DNA from 2 places in the Citrobacter sp. C1 genome. Region 1 is predicted to be linked to the other one. Evidence: predicted binding sites of a transcription regulator. Region 1 holds the regulator's gene; the other holds the start of a gene.

Region 1 (7,410 bases):
GTCCCTTCGACACAACTAATAATGTCTCTAAGACAATTATTAAGCAAGCATAAAATAAAGTATTTTTGAACGTGCGCTAATCAACTGATAATCAATGGAAAAAAAACGCACCTTGCCCACCGATACCGGGCTGGTACACTTGGCAGCGTTGCACATCATCGTGAGTACCTTATGACCACCGAAGCCGACTACCTGAATCAGTACGATGCCCGCCGCTTTCCCTCCCCGCTGGTAACGGTGGATAGCGTGTTGTTTACCGTGCATCAACAGGCGCTGTGCGTGCTGCTGGTCGAACGGGCAAACCAGCCGCAGAAAGGACGTTGGGGATTACCCGGCGGCTTTATTGATATGGCACACGATGATTCCACTCGCGCCACAGCGCTGCGTAAACTCACTGAAAAAACTGGCGTTTCGCCTTCGTGGCTGGAACAGCTGGACACATTTTCCGGGCCAGATCGTGACCCGCGTGGCTGGAGCCTGACGGTCACCTGGTTTGCGCTTATCGCCTGGGTGGACTGCGAACCGCATATTGCCAGCGTCAGCGATGCCCGCTGGGTCCCGGTTGATAAGCTTGCCGACTATCCGCTGGCCTTCGACCACCAGGCGATCATTGATGCCGCCCTGAACCGGCTGCGGCAAAAAACGAAGTATTCTTTACTGCCCGTTTATTGTTTGCCGGATACCTTTACCCATGGTCAGCTACAGGAAGCCACAGAGGTTATCCTCGGCCAGCCGATTCAGCGCAAAAGCCTGATCCGCCGCTTTGAGGCCTCAGATATGTTTGAAGATACCGGTGAAAGCATGGCCACCGGCACGCGGAAAGCCCGCCTGTGGCGACGTAAACCGGGTGTGGATTTTCATCTTTTCTCACGTAACCTGCTGGCTGAATAAGTACAAAATCACATATTGGCTAACCCGCAGGCTCTGTGCGCGGTATAGTTGCTGTTTTCGATGATTAATTGCTCTGGTGTTATGGTTGAAATCACTCCAACAGAAATGAATCTCCCTGCCGATGATTCGCGAGAATTCCGCCCGATGCGCGGGATCAGTAATCGCCATCTGCAAACCATGTTGCCGCGTTTAATTCGCCGTAAGGTGAAGTTCGACGCCCACTGGCAGCGTCTGGAATTACCCGACGGCGACTTTGTCGATCTGGCATGGAGTGAAGATCCGCATCAGGCGAAGCACAAACCGCGTCTGGTGGTTTTTCACGGTCTGGAAGGTAGCCTGAACAGTCCGTACGCCCACGGTCTGATTGAGGCGGCGCAAAAGCGCGGCTGGTTAGGCGTGGTGATGCATTTTCGCGGCTGCAGCGGCGAGCCGAATCGCCTGAACCGCATTTATCACTCCGGCGAGACCGAGGACGGTACCTGGTTTTTACGCTGGCTGGAGCGCGAGTTCGGCCGCGTGCCAACCGCAGCGGTCGGCTACTCGCTCGGTGGCAACATGCTGGCCTGCCTGTTGGCCAAAGAAGGGAACGCTATCCCGATTGATGCCGCGGTTATTGTCTCCGCCCCCTTTGTGCTGGAAGCCTGTAGCTATCACATGGAAAAAGGGTTCTCCCGCGTCTACCAGCGCTATCTGCTTAATCTGTTAAAAGCCAATGCCTCGCGTAAGCTCGAAGCTTATCCTGGCTCGCTGCCGGTAAGCCTGGCACAGCTGAAGTCCCTGCGCCGCATTCGTGACTTTGACGATCTGATCACCGCCAAAATCCACGGTTTTGCCGATGCGATAGACTATTATCGTCAGTGTAGCGCTATGCCACTACTCAACCTGATCGCCAAACCGACGCTGATTATTCACGCCAAGGACGATCCTTTTATGGATCACCACGTGATCCCCAAACCGGAAAATCTGCCCTCACAGGTGGAATATCAGTTAACCGAGCACGGTGGACACGTCGGGTTTATTAGCGGCACGCTGCGCCATCCTGAGATGTGGCTGGAATCCCGTATCCCCGACTGGCTGACAACGTATCTGGAGGCATAATCATGCAGATCCCCTGGCAGGACTTATCCCCTGAAGCGCTGGACAATCTGATTGAAAGCTTTGTCTTGCGCGAAGGCACCGATTATGGTGAACATGAACGTTCGCTCGAACAAAAAGTCGCCGACGTCCGACGCCAGTTACAATCTGGCGAAGCTGTACTGGTATGGTCAGAACTGCATGAAACGGTCAACATTATGCCGCGAAAACAGTTTCGCGAATAACCCGCAGCCGGCGGCTGACTATAATAAAAACTAACCTATCCATGGAGTTATTATGTCTGCCAAACATCCGGTGATTGCGGTAACAGGATCCAGCGGCGCGGGGACCACCACCACCAGCCTCGCGTTTCGTAAAATTTTCGCCCAGTTAAATCTGCGCGCCGCCGAGGTGGAAGGCGACAGTTTTCACCGCTATACCCGTCCGGAGATGGACATGGCGATCCGCAAAGCGCGCGACGCCGGGCGACACATCAGTTACTTCGGCCCCGAAGCCAACGACTTCGGCCTGCTGGAACAAACCTTCAGCGAGTACGGCCAGACCGGCAAAGGCCAGTCACGAAAATATCTGCACACCTACGATGAAGCCGTTCCGTGGAATCAGGTTCCGGGAACGTTTACCCCGTGGCAGCCGCTGCCTGAACCCACAGACGTCTTATTCTATGAAGGCCTGCACGGTGGCGTGGTGACGCCGCAGCAAAACGTGGCGCGGCATGTTGATCTGCTGGTCGGCGTGGTACCGATCGTCAATCTGGAGTGGATCCAGAAGCTGACCCGCGACACCAGCGAGCGCGGTCACTCCCGCGAGGCGGTAATGGATTCGGTGGTACGTTCAATGGACGACTACATTAATTACATCACCCCGCAGTTTTCCCGTACGCATATTAACTTCCAGCGTGTACCGACCGTCGACACCTCCAATCCTTTTGCCGCCAAAAGCATTCCGTCACTGGATGAAAGCTTTGTAGTGATTCATTTTCGTAATCTGGAAGGCATCGACTTCCCGTGGCTGCTGGCGATGCTGCAGGGCTCATTCATTTCCCATATCAATACATTAGTGGTGCCGGGCGGCAAGATGGGGCTGGCGATGGAATTGATTATGCTGCCGCTGGTCCAGCGACTGATGGAAGGCAAAAAAATCGAGTGAAGCGTGGGAAGTGCCCGATGGCGTTACGCTTATCGGGCCTACAAATCAACATCATCCATCCGGCATCAGGGATTACGCGGCAATCACTTCATAGGAATGGGTAATATTCACCGCTTTTTCCAGCATCAGCGCCACGGAGCAGTATTTTTCCGCGGAGAGATCGACGGCGCGAGACACCGAAGCGTCTTTCAGATCGTTGCCAGTAACGATGAAATGCAGATTAATATGGGTAAACAGACGCGGCGCTTCTTCACGACGCTCGGAAGTGAGCTTCACTTCGCAGTTGGTCACATCCTGACGACCCTTTTGCAGGATCGACACCACATCAATGGCGCTACAGCCACCCGCAGCCATGAGTACCATTTCCATCGGGCTCGGCGCTTTATCACCGGAGTTACCGTCCATCAAGATTTGGTGGCCTGAGGCGGACTCACCGAGGAAGGTTAACCCCTCAACCCACTTTACACGCGCTTGCATATTTCGTAACTCCAATGTTTCAATTTTCCTGACAGATTACGCGTACATAACAATTCTCGCAACGGAAGGCGACCTGAGTCATGCTGAAGCGAGACACCAGGAGACACACGGCGAAAGCTATGCTAAAACAGTCAGGATGCTACAGTAATACATTGACGTACTGCATGTATGCAGAGGACATCACATTACAGGCTGCAGTTCACTTTTTAGCAGCCCCTTTCCCAGGTAGCGGGAAGCATATTTTTGCAACCCCAGAGGCAGCGTCGTGTTCTGACTCTGGAGACAGCTTATAACAGAGGATAACCGCGCATGGTGCTTGGCAAACCGCAAACAGACCCGACTCTCGAATGGTTCTTGTCTCATTGCCATATTCATAAGTACCCATCGAAGAGCACGCTGATTCACCAGGGTGAAAAAGCGGAAACGTTGTATTACATCGTTAAAGGCTCAGTGGCAGTGCTGATCAAAGATGAAGAAGGGAAAGAAATGATCCTCTCTTATCTGAATCAGGGCGATTTCATTGGTGAATTAGGCCTGTTTGAAGAAGGCCAGGAACGTAGCGCCTGGGTACGTGCCAAAACCGCATGTGAAGTTGCTGAAATTTCATACAAAAAATTTCGTCAATTAATCCAGGTTAACCCGGATATTCTGATGCGCCTGTCTTCTCAGATGGCTCGTCGCCTGCAGGTAACGTCCGAAAAAGTGGGCAACCTGGCCTTCCTGGATGTCACCGGTCGTATCGCCCAGACCCTGTTGAACCTGGCGAAACAACCTGACGCGATGACCCACCCGGACGGCATGCAGATCAAAATCACCCGTCAGGAAATTGGCCAGATCGTTGGCTGCTCCCGTGAAACCGTTGGTCGTATCCTGAAAATGCTGGAAGATCAGAACTTGATCTCCGCGCACGGTAAGACCATCGTCGTCTACGGCACGCGTTAACCTCGTCGAAATGGCGCGTTACCTGGTAATGCGCCATTTTTGTTTGCACCGATGTGGCGAAGACTGATTTATCACCCAGAGATCAACTACGCACTACGACAAACGCTGGTGCTGTGTTTACCCGTGGCTGTCGGTCTTATCATCGGTCAGCTTCATCTGGGGCTGCTGTTCTCCCTCGTCCCCGCCTGCTGCAACATTGCCGGTCTTGATACCCCGCATAAGCGATTTTTTAAACGCTTAGTTATTGGCGCGTCACTGTTTGCCGGATGTAGCCTGATCATGCAGCTATTGCTGGCAGAAAGCATTGCGCTCCCGCTGATCCTTACCGGCCTGACGCTGATTCTCGGCGTGACCGCCGAGTTAAGCCCGCTGCATGCACGACTGCTGCCCGCCTCACTGATTGCGGCAATTTTCACGCTAAGCCTGGCTGGCAACATGCCGGTCTGGGAACCGCTACTGATCTATGCGCTGGGAACATTGTGGTACGGCGCGTTCAACTGGTTCTGGTTCTGGTTGTGGCGTGAGCAGCCGCTGCGCGAATCGCTCAGCCTGTTATATCGCGAACTGGCCGATTACTGTGAAGCGAAATACAGCCTGCTAACCCAGCACGTCGATCCCGAAAAAGCGCTGCCCCCGCTGCTGGTTCGCCAGCAAAAAGCGGTGGATCTGATCACCCAGTGCTATCAGCAAATGCATATGCTGTCGGCGCATCACAACAACGAGTACAAACGCCTGCTGCGGGCCTTTCAGGAGGCGCTGGATTTGCAGGAGCATATTTCCGTCAGCCTACATCAACCAGAAGAGGTGCAGAAGCTGGTCGAACGCAGTCATGCAGAACAGGTGATTCGCTGGAATGCGCGCACCGTCGCCGACCGGTTACGCGTACTGGCAGATGACATTCTGTATCACCGCTTACCAACACGCTTTTCGATGGAAAAACAGATTGGCACGCTGGAGAAAATTGCCAACCAGCACCCGGAAAACCCGGTCGGGCAGTTTTGCTACTGGCACTTTAGCCGCATTGCCCGCGTGCTACGCACCCAGCGTCCGCTGTATGCCCGAGATTTAATGGCCGACAAACAGCGCCGCCTGCCGTTACTCCCGGCCCTGAAAAACTATCTGTCGCTGAAATCTCCCGCGTTGCGTAATGCCGGGCGTATCAGCGTCATGCTGAGCATCGCCAGCCTGATGGGCAGCGCCTTACACCTGCCCAAACCTTATTGGATCCTGATGACGGTCCTGTTCGTCACGCAAAATGGCTACGGTGCCACGCGGGTACGCATTCTGCATCGTTCGCTGGGTACGCTTGTCGGGCTGGTGATTGCCGGCGTCACGCTGCACTTTCATATTCCGGAAGGGTTTACGCTGGCGGCCATGCTGGTCATCACCCTCGTCAGCTATCTGATCATGCGCAAAAACTACGGCTGGGCCACCGTCGGGTTTACGGTTACGGCAGTGTATACCCTGCAGTTGCTGACGCTGAACGGAGAACAGTTTATTGTGCCGCGCTTTGTCGATACGGTGCTGGGCTGTTTGATTGCCTTTGGCGGCACGCTCTGGCTGTGGCCACAGTGGCAAAGCGGCCTGCTGCGCAAAAACGCCCACGATGCGCTGGAAGCCGACCAGGAAGCCATTCGCCTGATCCTCAGCAACGATCCACAGGCCACACCGCTGGCGTATCAGCGTATGCGGGTCAACCAGGCGCATAACACGCTGTTTAACTCACTGAACCAGGCGATGCAGGAGCCAGGTTTTAACTCACATTACCTGGCCGATATGAAACTGTGGGTCACGCACAGCCAGTTCATCGTCGAACATATTAATGCGATGACCACGCTGGCCCGGGAACACACCATGTTGACGCCGGATTTGGCGCAGCGGTATCTGCAGTCCTGTGAAATTGCGATTCAGCGTTGTCAGCAGCGGCTGGAATATGACGGGCCGGGGAGCTCCGGTGATGTGAACATTCTCGAGTCGTCGGAGATGCTGTCCCACGGTCCATTAAGTACCCTGGAGCAGCATCTGCAACGTATACTGGGGCATCTGAATACCATGCACACCATTTCGTCGGTGGCATGGCGTCAACGCCCGCACCACGGTATCTGGCTGAGCCGCCGGTTGCGGGATATGAAAGGTTAAGATCGACTGCCGGATGCGCTACGCTTATCCGGCCTACGAATCACACCTTACCCTGTAGGCCGGATAAGGCGTTTACGCCGCCATCCGGCAATCAACCAATCAGCCCACCACCTTCGCTACCGCCTGCGCAAAGCGCTGCATCCCTTCATCGATATCCGCCTCTTCCACCACCAGCGATGGCGCAAAACGCATCACATCCGGTCCCGCGTTCAGCACCATAACGCCTTCATGAGCAGCGGCGTAGAGGAAATCACGCGCCCGACCTTTGAACTGCGGCTTCAGCTCCGCGCCAATCAGCAGCCCCATACCGCGAATATCGCTAAAAATGTCATACTGAGCATCTATTTTCTGTAAATGCGCAACAAATGCCTGACGTTTGACCTGAACACCGTCCAGCACGTCCGGCGTGTTGATAATATCGAACGCCGTCTCTGCAACCGCACAGGCCAGCGGGTTACCGCCGTAGGTTGAACCGTGCGAACCGACATGGAACGCAGAAGCGATTTCCTGAGTGGTCAACATCGCGCTCACCGGGAAACCGCCGCCGAGGGCTTTGGCGCTGGTCAGGATATCCGGCGTCACGCCGTAGTGCATATAGGCAAACAGGTCGCCGGTACGCCCCATACCACACTGCACTTCATCAAACACCAGCAATGCCTGATGCTGATCGCACAGTTCGCGCAGGCCCTGCAGGAATTCCGGCGTGGCGGCCATAACACC
Region 2 (7,410 bases), 1.9 Mb from region 1:
TCTGGCGGTTCGAGCGACCGCCTTGCGTCGATTTTCTACGTGTCTCCCCTGTCGGAAACACGCGGTTACTCTATTGAGAGAAACTAACTGAAAACAGTTCTCAACAACGTAAAATCTTCTGCAAAATACCTGGTCGGAAAGTATCAAATGCCTTTCTTAACCGCCAATACATTTTACAGATTTGTTAACCAATTCGCTTTTATCGAAAAAAAATCGCACATCAATGGTCCTCAAAAAGAGAGGTAATAATCTTAATGTCATGATAGATAACGAATTAAATCCATTGAGCGGTTGATTACCCTGTCCGGTATCAACATGCCGATATAATTTACATAAAATTAACAATTGGTCATTAATTAGCACATTACTCTAAAAAAGACACTGAAATAACTAATAACATTTCGATAATCCTTCAGCAAGCCCCAGAGTATAATGTTAGAAAAATAACAGTAAGTCCCCTATTCAGGGACGTAGCCATAAAAATTATTATCTTATAAATCAATGCGTAACAGATGGATTGGCAATCAGCATGTTTTACAATTTCAATGCTAATTTTCAACTTTAGTGAGACGTTTTACTGATAATGAAAAGAACGGAGCTGAGGGCCAGCTCCGTTTACTGAAAACAGTCCCGTCAGGCCAGTAAGCCCGGGAAAATAGATTTGATGCCGGTGACGATGAATTCAATCCCCAACGCCATGAGCAGTAAGCCCATAATACGCGTAATAACGTTAATACCCGTTTGCCCCAACAGGCGTACCAGCCAAGGAGCCATACGAAACAGTCCCCAACAGCATAAGGCAAACAGTGCAATCGCCACAAAGAACCCGAACAGGTTTAATGCGCTATGATAGCGAGTCCCCCAGACGATGGTTGAACTTATCGCCCCCGGCCCCGCCATCAACGGCAATGCCAACGGAACAACACCAACATTCTCGCGTATGGCAGTCTCTGACTTTTCCTGTTTGTTTTGTTTATCTTCCCCGAGTTTCCCACTGATCATCGACATTGCAATGGTTACCACCAGAATCCCACCGGCAATTCTGAACGAATCAATCGAGATACCGAAGAGTTGCAGGATCGCATCACCAAGAAACAACGAGGTCCACAAAATAATCGCCACCGACAGGTTTGCCGTCAGATTGGTTTTGTTACGCGCCGCTGCGGTTTGGTAGCTGGTCATACTGATAAAGACCGGGATGATCCCGACGGGGTTGACCAACGCAAATAACCCAATGAAAAACTTAAAGTAAAGAGGAAAATCAAATAGCGTATGGATCACGGTTAGCTCCGAAGCGTTAGCCGGATAAAATGAGTCATAAAAAATGTTAAAAACCGCGCTGAAGATACGCTTTTTGGCAGCATTCTTCACCTTCTATCTGCGTTAATCTCTGTAAACGTGCTACCAATACTCGGTGTTATTAATATGTATGAAATATGCTAATGTTAATCTCATTCATTCCATCAATTCGTTAACACTTGCCGATAAACACTAAAAGAGCCTGCTGAAAGGTGTCAGCTTCGCGTAAATTTGATCCAGATCACGCAATCACTACTCAGAAGTGAGTAATCTTGCTTACGCCACCTGGAGAAAACGCGTTAGAGTTGAATACGCTAGCGTATAAGCTCTTTTAGTAAATCAATGTAAGGCGGGCGTTAATTAACCGTTTGATTTTCAAAACGTTACACAAATTTTCGTCGATCTGTCTATACTCTCGTAGCGAGCAGATGATTTACTAAAAAAGTTTAACATTATCAGGAGAGCATCATGGCTGTTACTAATGTCGCTGAACTTAACGCACTTGTAGAGCGCGTAAAAAAAGCCCAGCGTGAATATGCCAGTTTCACTCAAGAACAGGTTGACAAAATCTTCCGCGCCGCCGCTCTGGCTGCCGCAGACGCTCGAATTCCTCTCGCGAAAATGGCCGTTGCCGAATCTGGCATGGGTATTGTCGAAGATAAAGTGATTAAAAACCACTTCGCATCTGAATACATCTATAACGCTTACAAAGATGAAAAAACCTGTGGTGTCCTGGCCGAAGACCATACTTTTGGGACCATCACTATCGCTGAACCGATTGGTATCATCTGCGGTATCGTTCCAACCACTAACCCAACGTCTACTGCAATCTTCAAATCGCTGATCAGCCTGAAGACGCGTAACGCTATCATCTTCTCTCCACATCCGCGTGCTAAAGATGCAACCAACAAAGCGGCAGACATCGTTCTGCAGGCTGCTATCGCTGCTGGCGCACCAAAAGACCTGATTGGCTGGATCGATCAACCTTCTGTTGAACTGTCTAACGCTCTGATGCACCACCCGGACATTAACCTGATCCTTGCGACCGGTGGTCCTGGTATGGTTAAAGCAGCATACAGCTCTGGTAAACCGGCAATCGGTGTTGGCGCAGGTAACACCCCTGTTGTTATCGACGAAACAGCAGATATCAAACGTGCCGTTGCTTCCGTGCTGATGTCTAAAACCTTCGACAACGGTGTAATCTGTGCATCTGAACAGTCCGTTGTGGTAGTAGATTCCGTATACGACGCCGTTCGCGAACGTTTTGCCAGCCACGGTGCCTATATGCTGCAGGGCAAAGAACTGAAGGCTGTTCAGGACATCATCCTGAAAAATGGCGCGCTGAACGCGGCTATCGTGGGTCAACCGGCATACAAAATCGCTGAGCTGGCTGGTTTCTCCGTGCCGACTAACACCAAGATTCTGATTGGTGAAGTTAAAGTTGTCGACGAAAGCGAACCGTTTGCTCACGAAAAACTGTCTCCGACGCTGGCAATGTACCGTGCGAAAGACTTCGAAGATGCAGTTGTTAAAGCTGAAAAACTGGTTGCTATGGGCGGTATCGGTCATACCTCTTGCCTGTACACTGACCAGGACAACCAGCCAGAACGCGTTGCTCACTTCGGTCAGATGATGAAAACTGCACGTATCCTGATCAACACCCCGGCGTCTCAGGGTGGTATCGGCGACCTGTACAACTTTAAGCTTGCACCATCCCTGACTCTGGGTTGTGGTTCCTGGGGTGGTAACTCCATCTCTGAAAACGTTGGTCCTAAGCACCTGATCAACAAGAAAACCGTTGCTAAGCGAGCTGAAAACATGTTGTGGCACAAACTTCCGAAATCTATCTACTTCCGCCGTGGCTCACTGCCAATCGCGTTGGATGAAGTGATTACCGATGGTCACAAACGTGCGCTGATCGTGACCGACCGCTTCCTGTTCAACAACGGCTACGCTGACCAGATCACGTCTGTTCTGAAAGCTGCGGGCGTTGAAACCGAAGTGTTCTTTGAAGTTGAAGCTGACCCGACGCTGAGCGTTGTGCGCAAAGGTGCTGAACTAGCCAACTCCTTCAAACCAGACGTGATCATCGCGCTGGGTGGCGGTTCCCCGATGGACGCAGCGAAAATCATGTGGGTCATGTACGAACATCCGGAAACCCACTTCGAAGAACTGGCGCTGCGCTTTATGGACATCCGTAAACGTATCTACAAGTTCCCGAAAATGGGCGTGAAAGCGAAAATGATCGCCGTCACCACCACTTCCGGTACTGGTTCTGAAGTCACCCCGTTTGCGGTTGTAACCGACGACGCTACTGGTCAGAAATATCCACTGGCAGACTACGCGCTGACCCCGGATATGGCGATTGTCGATGCTAACCTGGTGATGGATATGCCGAAGTCACTGTGTGCGTTCGGTGGTCTGGATGCCGTCACTCACGCCCTGGAAGCTTACGTTTCCGTACTGGCTTCTGAGTTCTCTGACGGTCAGGCTCTGCAAGCGCTGAAACTGCTGAAAGAAAACCTGCCTGCGTCCTACCACGAAGGTTCTAAGAACCCGGTAGCTCGCGAGCGTGTACACAGTGCAGCGACCATCGCCGGTATCGCGTTTGCTAACGCCTTCCTCGGTGTATGTCACTCCATGGCGCACAAGCTGGGTTCACAGTTCCACATTCCTCACGGTCTGGCGAACGCCCTGCTGATCAGCAACGTTATTCGTTATAACGCGAACGACAACCCGACTAAACAGACTGCTTTCAGCCAGTACGACCGTCCGCAGGCCCGTCGTCGCTACGCTGAAATCGCAGACCATCTGGGTCTGAGCGCACCGGGCGACCGTACCGCAGCGAAAATCCAGAAACTGCTGGCATGGTTGGATGAGATCAAAGCTGAACTGGGTATTCCTAAGTCTATCCGTGAAGCTGGCGTTCAGGAAGCTGACTTCCTGGCACATGTTGACAAACTGTCTGAAGATGCGTTTGACGACCAGTGCACCGGCGCTAACCCGCGTTACCCGCTGATTTCTGAACTGAAACAGATCCTGCTGGATACCTTCTACGGTCGCGAATACAACGAAGGTGAAACTGCCGCTAAAACTGAAGCAGCCGCCGCGCCTAAAGCAGAGAAAAAAGCGAAGAAATCCGCTTAATTCAAAAATCTAAGCTGTAGTATCACGTCGAACGGTCCCTTTAGGGGACCGTTTTTTTTCGCCTGATTTATTCTCACCTTCACAGCGCAAAAACTCATGCAGACCATCGCGGTGAATGGACATGCCCGTAGGAGATTGGAGGAGGATGCGCGTAAAGGGTCTACAGAGGTGATTGTAGGGTAGTACTTCTGACTTATGGCCAGTGGTCTACCCTGCGCGTTACAGCGCCCAGGCGAGCGTAGATTAATCGTGGCTGTGCCGTTCCTGAATGGCCGTCAGAGAGCCCTCAGATTGCGCCTCTTTATAGTGCTTGCGGCATACCGACACATAGCGTTCATTGCCACCAATAACCACCTGTTCTCCCTCGTTATAAGGTCGTCCAGCTTGATCAAGACGTAGTACCATACTCGCCTTCCGCCCGCAGAAACAAATAGTCTTTAATTCGACCAATTTATCTGACCAGGCAAGCAGGTATTCGCTACCGCCAAATAATTCACCACGAAAATCGGTGCGTAACCCGTAACACAAAACCGGAATATCCAGCTGATCGACAACCTCGGATAATTCATAAACCTGCTGGCGTGTCAAAAACTGTGACTCGTCAACCAGTACACAATGTATTCTCTGCTGCGCATTCTCCGCGCGAATTTCTTCGAACAATGATGAATTTTGGTTAAACAGTTTTGCAGGTGACGACAGACCTATACGTGAACTTACTTTCCCTGTTCCAAACCGGTCGTCGATTTCCGCTGTATATACAACGGCACGCATGCCACGTTCCTGGTAATTGTATGAAGATTGCAGCAAAGCGGTCGACTTCCCCGCATTCATTGCAGAATAGTAAAAATATAGCTGTGCCATTGACCGTCAGCCCTCACCTGAGTAAATAAATATGGGCGCGATTGTATCATAATTCACAAACATGTCTGCGCACCGTTGTCGCCCACATACGTATAAAAAATCGCGTCAGCATCACTCATCAGCCTCCTAAATATGACGTACTACGGTAAGGTTCAGGAAACAGACTTAAGTTATGGGTCGTGCAGTGATGCACACCACCAATGCTCGAATAATCTGACTTATGACGGTATATACACATTCTTTCACAAATAGTGCCCTTGAAATTCATCAACGGTGCTTATCATCACAGTTCAATAAAGAAACCTTGCTTTCAATGTTATTGAATCCCCCTACGAACACCCTGTAATAGTGAATTCCCGTAAGCAAAACTAATACAAAAGGTTGAAATTACTGCAAACAGATACAATTACCGTGCTGTAAAATGTGACCTGAATCTTGAATTTTCCTGCATGACTGAAGAGTAGCCCCCACACCAATAAGCCTTTTTTATGCCCTTTCCCAGACGAAATTTAACGACAATGAATTAATGCAGATACTAAATAAAGCGCAATTTTGAATTCCTTACATTCCTGGCTATTGCACATCTGAATTTATCGCTCTATTATTAGCTCAACAAACCCCACCCAATATAAGTTTGAGATTACTACAATGAGCGAAGCACTTAAAATTCTGAACAACATCCGTACTCTTCGTGCGCAGGCAAGAGAATGCACTCTGGAAACGCTTGAAGAAATGCTGGAAAAATTAGAAGTTGTCGTTAGCGAGCGTCGCGAAGAAGAAAGCGCTGCCGCTGCTGAAGTTGAAGAGCGCACTCGTAAACTGCAACAATATCGTGAAATGCTGATTGCTGACGGTATTGACCCGAACGAACTGCTGAATAGCATGGCTGCGGTTAAAACCGGTGCTAAAGCCAAGCGCGCAGCACGCCCAGCTAAATATAGCTATGTTGACGAAAACGGTGAAACGAAAACCTGGACCGGCCAGGGTCGTACACCGGCAGTAATCAAAAAAGCGATGGAAGAACAAGGTAAACAGCTGGACGATTTCCTGATCAAGGATTAATCCACAATTAGTTTGCTTAAAATCCCGCCGACGGCGGGATTTTTTTTACCTGTACTTCGCATAACACCTACCCATAGGGGTATAAAAAAACGGCGCTGGATAAACAGCGCCGTTGCATGCGGATTAATAACGTGATGTTACTTCTTAATACCCATCTCGTCTTCAAGCCAGGCTTTAAATTCAGCGCCAAGGGTATTATGACGAATACCATATTCGACGAACGCTTGCATATAACCCAGCTTATTACCACAGTCATGGCTTTTGCCCTTCATGTGATAGGCTTCAACCGTTTCTTTTTCAATCAGCATATCGATAGCATCGGTCAACTGAATTTCGTCACCTGCGCCCGGAGGCGTTTTTGCCAGCAGAGGCCAGATATCTGCACTCAGGACATAACGCCCTACAACCGCAAGATTAGATGGCGCGACATCGGCTTTCGGTTTTTCCACAACACCGACCATCGGTACGCTTTCGCCCGGCGCTAATTCCACACCTTTACAGTCCACCACGCCGTAAGCCGTCACATCTTCTACTGGCTCCACCATAATTTGGCTGCTGCCTGTTTCATCAAAGCGACTAATCATTTCGGCGAGGTTATCGCGGGATAAATCAGATTCGTATTCGTCGAGAATAACATCCGGCAGGATGACCGCTACGGGTTCATCACCAACAACCGGGTGCGCACACAATACAGCGTGACCCAGACCTTTTGCCAGACCCTGACGAACCTGCATAATCGTCACGTGCGGTGGGCAAATAGATTGCACTTCTTCCAGCAACTGGCGCTTAACACGTTTTTCCAGCATAGCTTCAAGTTCAAAGCTGGTATCGAAGTGGTTTTCAATCGAATTTTTAGACGAGTGAGTCACAAGGACAATTTCAGTGATACCCGCGGCAATACATTCGTTGACGACGTATTGAATTAATGGCTTATCAACCAGCGGTAACATTTCTTTAGGAATTGCCTTGGTCGCCGGTAACATCCTGGTTCCTAATCCCGCTACCGGGATAACGGCTTTTTTGACTTTCGAATTAAGGGCA

Evidence for each region. The regulator CRP, encoded in region 1, controls carbon source genes, mostly activating them, when cyclic AMP is high. The targets are predictions, from matches to a motif close to ATGTGANNNNNNTCACAT.
Region 2: adhE (bifunctional acetaldehyde-CoA/alcohol dehydrogenase) is a predicted target of CRP. The motif match lies at 1,529-1,546, and genes of this name have one in related genera.

Annotation. Positions count from the first base shown of each region.
Region 1 is NZ_CP115035.1:352,805-360,214, reverse strand. It holds gene IB214_RS01695 (NUDIX domain-containing protein) at 172-891, shown strand; gene IB214_RS01690 (hydrolase) at 973-1,989, shown strand; gene IB214_RS01685 (YheU family protein) at 1,992-2,210, shown strand; gene IB214_RS01680 (phosphoribulokinase) at 2,263-3,132, shown strand; gene IB214_RS01675 (OsmC family protein) at 3,205-3,609, opposite strand; gene crp (cAMP-activated global transcriptional regulator CRP) at 3,919-4,551, shown strand; gene IB214_RS01665 (YccS/YhfK family putative transporter) at 4,603-6,690, shown strand; gene IB214_RS01660 (aspartate aminotransferase family protein) at 6,790-7,410, opposite strand, start outside.
Region 2 is NZ_CP115035.1:2,213,985-2,221,394, reverse strand. It holds gene IB214_RS10730 (YchE family NAAT transporter) at 634-1,281, opposite strand; gene adhE (bifunctional acetaldehyde-CoA/alcohol dehydrogenase) at 1,768-4,446, shown strand; gene tdk (thymidine kinase) at 4,690-5,307, opposite strand; gene hns (histone-like nucleoid-structuring protein H-NS) at 5,956-6,369, shown strand; gene galU (UTP--glucose-1-phosphate uridylyltransferase GalU) at 6,507-7,410, opposite strand, start outside.